2 regions of the Nocardioides korecus genome follow, and region 2 is predicted to be linked to the other one. Evidence: predicted binding sites of a transcription regulator. Region 2 holds the regulator's gene; the other holds the start of a gene.
The links. The regulator HrcA, encoded in region 2, represses chaperone genes, less so after heat shock. The targets are predictions, from matches to a motif close to TTGGCACTCGNNNNNNNCGAGTGCCAA.
Positions count from the first base shown of each region.

Region 1: the regulator HrcA is predicted to act here: its motif matches at 1,107-1,133, upstream of groES (co-chaperone GroES).

Region 1 is NZ_BAAGZO010000004.1:136,742-139,132, forward strand. Features, by position in the region: gene groL (chaperonin GroEL) at 1-563, opposite strand, end outside; gene groES (co-chaperone GroES) at 677-970, opposite strand; gene ACYVDA_RS09090 (class I SAM-dependent methyltransferase) at 1,164-2,342, shown strand; gene ACYVDA_RS09095 (MFS transporter) at 2,339-2,391, shown strand, end outside.
Region 2 is NZ_BAAGZO010000002.1:491,305-493,695, reverse strand. Features, by position in the region: gene dnaJ (molecular chaperone DnaJ) at 1-765, opposite strand, end outside; gene hrcA (heat-inducible transcriptional repressor HrcA) at 836-1,858, opposite strand; gene ACYVDA_RS05585 (MBL fold metallo-hydrolase) at 1,979-2,391, shown strand, end outside.

The sequences.
Region 1 (2,391 bases), on a different contig from region 2:
GTGAACTCAAGGTCGGTGCCCATGGTGTTGGACTCCTCGACCGTGATGACGCCGTCCTTGCCGACCTTGTCGAACGCCTGCGCGAGCAGGTCGCCGATGTGGCTGTCGCGGCTCGAGACGGTCGCGACGGCGGCCATGTCGCTGCGGTCGTCGACGTCGCGGGCGGCCTCGTCGAGCGCCTTGCTGACGGCGGCGGTCGCCTTGTCCATGCCCCGCTTGAGGCTCATCGGGTTGATCCCGGCGGCCACGGAGCGCAGGCCCTCGTGGACCATCGCCTGGGCCAGCACGGTGGCGGTGGTGGTGCCGTCACCGGCGACGTCGTTGGTCTTGGTGGCCACCTCCTTGGTCAGCTGGGCGCCGAGGTTCTCGAACGGGTCGTCCAGCTCGATCTCGCGGGCGACGGTCACCCCGTCGTTGGTGATGGTGGGCGCACCCCACTTCTTGTCCAGGACGACGTAGCGGCCGCGGGGGCCGAGCGTCACCTTGACGGCATTGGCGAGCTTGTCCACGCCGCGCTCGAGCGAGCGACGGGCGTGCTCGTCGAACTCCAGGATCTTGGGCATCTCGGTGGATGCTCCTTTCGTGTGTTCGGTGGAGGAGAAAAGCGACAGTCCGAGGCGAAGAGCGTCCCGAGGTCGGGAGCGGTCTTCGACCTCGGACTATCGAGGGGGTTCGGTCAGCCGACGATGGCGAGGACGTCGCGCGCGGAGAGGATGAGGTACTCCTCGCCGGCGTACTTGACCTCGGTGCCGCCGTACTTGCTGTAGATGACCTTGTCGCCGACGTTGACGTCGAGCGGGACGCGGTTGCCCTTGTCGTCGATGCGACCCGGACCCACGCTCAGGACCTCGCCCTCCTGGGGCTTCTCCTTCGCGGTGTCAGGGATGACCAGGCCGGAAGCCGTGGTCTGCTCGGCCTCGAGGGCCTTGACGACGATCCGGTCCTCGAGGGGCTTGATGTTGACCGACACGATGTCGACCTCCACTTTCCACAAGTCGTTGGTTGCTGTCTTGAAGTTCGCGCGCCTGGTCCGACGTACGCCGTCGCGGGGGTCGCGCATCGGCACGGGCGCTGGCACCCTCACCAGGAGAGTGCCAGTGGAAAAACTAGCACTCGGGCTCCGCGAGTGCCAGCGCGCCCACCTGTGCGCGAGGATGCGGGGCGTGGACGTCGCGGCGGTGGAGCAGCTGGTCGGCCCGTCCGGGCAGGCCCTGCTCGCGCGGGCGACGCGCGCCACCGAGGACGACCCCGATCCGCTGCGCGTGCAGACGGAGCTGCGGCGGCACGCCGAGCCGGCCCTGGTGGCCGCCGCGCTGACCCAGGTCGAGCTGCGACGTCGTGCCCGCGCCAAGTTCGGCGACCTGGCCGACGTCATGTTCTTCACCCCCGACGGGCTGGAGCAGTCGACCCGGCTGCCCGTCGCCGCCCACCGCGCCGCACGGCTGGTGGCGGCCGGCACCGGCACCGTGGTCGACCTCGGCTGCGGCATCGGCGGCGACCTGGTCGCGCTGGCCCGGGCCGGGATCACCTGCGCCGGCGTCGACCTGGACCCGGTGCGGGTCGCGGTCGCGCGGGCCAACCTCGCGGCCCTCGGCCTGGGTGGGGCGGTCGCCGTCGCCGACGCGACCACCGTCGACACCACCCCCTTCGACGTGGCCTTCGCCGACCCGGCCCGGCGCACCGCGCGGGGACGGACGTTCGACGCCGACGGCTGGACCCCGCCGTGGCCCTTCGTGGAGGGGCTGCTGCGCCGCGCCTCGTGCGTGAAGACCGCCCCCGGGATCCCCCACGACCTGGTCCCCGAGGGCGTCGAGGCCGAGTGGGTCAGCGACCACCGCGAGGTCAAGGAGGCCGTGCTCTGGTCGGGCCGGCTGGCCACGACCCGCCGGCGGGCCACCGTCCTCGGCGACGGCGGGCTGGCCACGATGACCGACGACGAGGACCCGGGTCCTGGCGCGGTCGGCGTCGGCCCGGTGTCGGCGTACCTCCACGAGCCGGACGGCGCCGTCGTCCGCGCCGGCCTGGTCACCGCCGTGGCCGCGGTCGTCGGCGGGCAGCTGGTCGACGAGCACATCGCCTACGTCACCTCCCCGGAGCCGGTGCGCACGCCGTTCGCGCGCTGCTACCGGGTGCTCGAGGAGGTGCCCTACCGGGAGAAGCCGCTGCGGGCCGCCCTGCGCGAGCGCGGCGTGGGGCGGCTGACCATCAAGAAGCGGGGCGTCGCGGTGGTGCCGGAGGAGCTGCGCAAGCGGCTGAGCCTGCGCGGGGACCAGGAGGCGACCCTGGTGCTGACCCGGGTGGCCGGCCGCGGCACCGCGCTGCTGGTGGAGCCCGTCACGTGAGCGAGCCTCCCCCCGGCCGGACCGGGGTCCCGCCGGCAGCCGCCGCTCC
Region 2 (2,391 bases):
CTCGACGTACAGGTCGCCGGCCGGGCCGCCACCGGGACCGACCTCGCCCTCGCTCGCGAGCTGGACGCGGGTGCCGGTGTCGACGCCGGCGGGGATCTTGACGGTGATGTCGCGGCGCGCGCGCACGCGACCGTCGCCGGAGCACTCGCGGCACGGCTCGGGGATGATCTCGCCGTAGCCCCGGCAGGCGGCGCACGGACGCAGGGTGCGGACCTCGCCGAGGAACGAGCGCTGCACCTGCTGGACCTCGCCGCGACCGTGGCAGGTCTCGCAGGTCACCGGGCGCGACCCGGGCGCCGCTCCCCCGCCCTGGCAGGTCGTGCACAGCACGGCGGTGTCGACGCGCAGCTCCCGGGTGACGCCGAAGGCGGCCTCGGCCAGCTCGACCTCGAGGCGCACCAGCGCGTCCTGGCCGCGACGGGTGCGCGGACGCGGGCCGCGGCCCTGTCCTCCCCCGCCCTGGCCGCCGGCACCGCCGAAGAAGGCGTCCATGATGTCGGTGAAGGAGAAGCCCGCGCCCTGGCCGGCCCCGCCGCCACCGCCGCCGCGACCGAAGGGGTCGCCGCCGAGGTCGTACATCCGGCGCTTCTCGGCGTCGGAGAGCACCTCGTAGGCCATGGAGACCTCCTTGAAGCGCTCCTGGGTCTCGGGGTCGGGGTTGACGTCGGGGTGCAGCTGCCGGGCGAGACGGCGGTAGGCCTTCTTGATCTCGTCGGGCTCGGCCTCGCGGGAGACCCCGAGGATGGCGTACAGGTCCTGGCTCACGTGTCGTCCTTGATCGCTTGCGGGTTCGTCGAAGGGGGGTGCGGGGTCCGGCGGCCGCGAGGGTGCCGGGTCACGCCTGGTCGAGGATGGTGGAGACGTAGCGCGCGACCGCGCGCACCGCGGCCATCGAGCCGGGGTAGTCCATCCGGGTCGGGCCGACCACGCCGAGCGCGGCCACGGCCTCCTCGCCGGGGCCGTAGCCGGCGGCGACCACCGAGGTCGTGGCCAGCTCCTGGTAGGGGCCCTCGTGGCCGATCCGCACGGTGACGGAGTCGGGCGAGGTGGCCTCGCCCAGCAGCTTGAGCAGCACCACGTGCTCCTCGAGCGCCTCGAGCATCGGCTTGATCGAGCGGTCGAAGCCGTCGCCGAAGCGCGCGAGGTTGGCGGTGCCGCCGACCACGACCCGCTCGGTGCGGCTCTCGTTGGACATCGCCTCGACGAGGGCGGCCGCGAGGACCGCGACGTGCGTACGCCGGTCCGGGGGCACCTGCTCGGTCAGGTCGCCCAGCGCCGTGGCCGCCTCGGTGATGGTCTGGCCGACCGCGGCCAGCAGCATCCGCGACCGCAGGTCGGCGAGGTCGTCGGGCGCCACCTCGGTGGGCAGCTCGACCACGCGCTGCTCGACGCGACCGGTGGAGAGGATCAGCACGAGCAGGACGCGGCCGGCGGCGAGCTGGACCAGCTCGACGTGGCGGACCGTCGAGCGGGCCAGGCTGGGGTACTGCACGATCGCGACCTGCTGGGTGAGCTGGGCGAGCAGCCGCACCGAGCGCTGGATCACGTCGTCGAGGTCGTGGGCGCCCTCGAGGAAGGTGGAGATGGCGCGCCGCTCGGCGGAGCTCATCGGCTTGACCTGGGTCAGCCGGTCGACGAAGAGGCGGTAGCCCTTGTCGGTGGGGATGCGGCCCGCGCTGGTGTGCGGCTGGGCGATCAGCCCCTCCTCCTCCAGCGCGGCCATGTCGTTGCGCACCGTGGCCGGGGAGACGCCGAGCCCGTGGCGCTCGACCAGCGCCCTGCTCCCGACCGGCTCGCGCGTGGTGACGTAGTCCTCCACGATCGCCCGCAGCACCGCGAGCCTGCGCGCCTCCTGCATCCCGCCTCCAGCCTGTGGTCCTCGAGTCCCGGTCCGGGTCCGATCTGGGTCCGCTGGCACTCGGGACCCACGAGTGCCAAGGATACTAGGCCCTCGTGGCGGGGCCACTAGCCTGCGAGGGTGCCCTCCCCCACCTCGTCCTCCACCCCCGGCCACGGACCTGGGACCACGCCCCGCTTCGTCGAGGTCGCGGACCGCGTCCTGGTCGCCCGCGTCGACTGGTTCGACGTCAACGTGACCGTCGTCGCCGGCTCGGAGGGGCTGCTGGTCGTCGACACGCACGCCTCGCCCCGGGTCGCGCGCGAGGTCGCCCAGGAGGCCCGTCGGCTGCTCGGCGCGCCGCTGCTGGGGATCGTGCAGACCCACGTGCACTTCGACCACACCCTGGGCACCCGCGCCGTGCTCGACGTCCTGGGTCTCGCTCCGGTGGTCTCCCACGACGCCGCGGCCGCCGCCCTGCCCGCCCACGCCGCGCAGGTGCGCGCGTCGGCCGCGGCGGACCCCGACGAGCGGATGCACGAGCTGGCCGACGT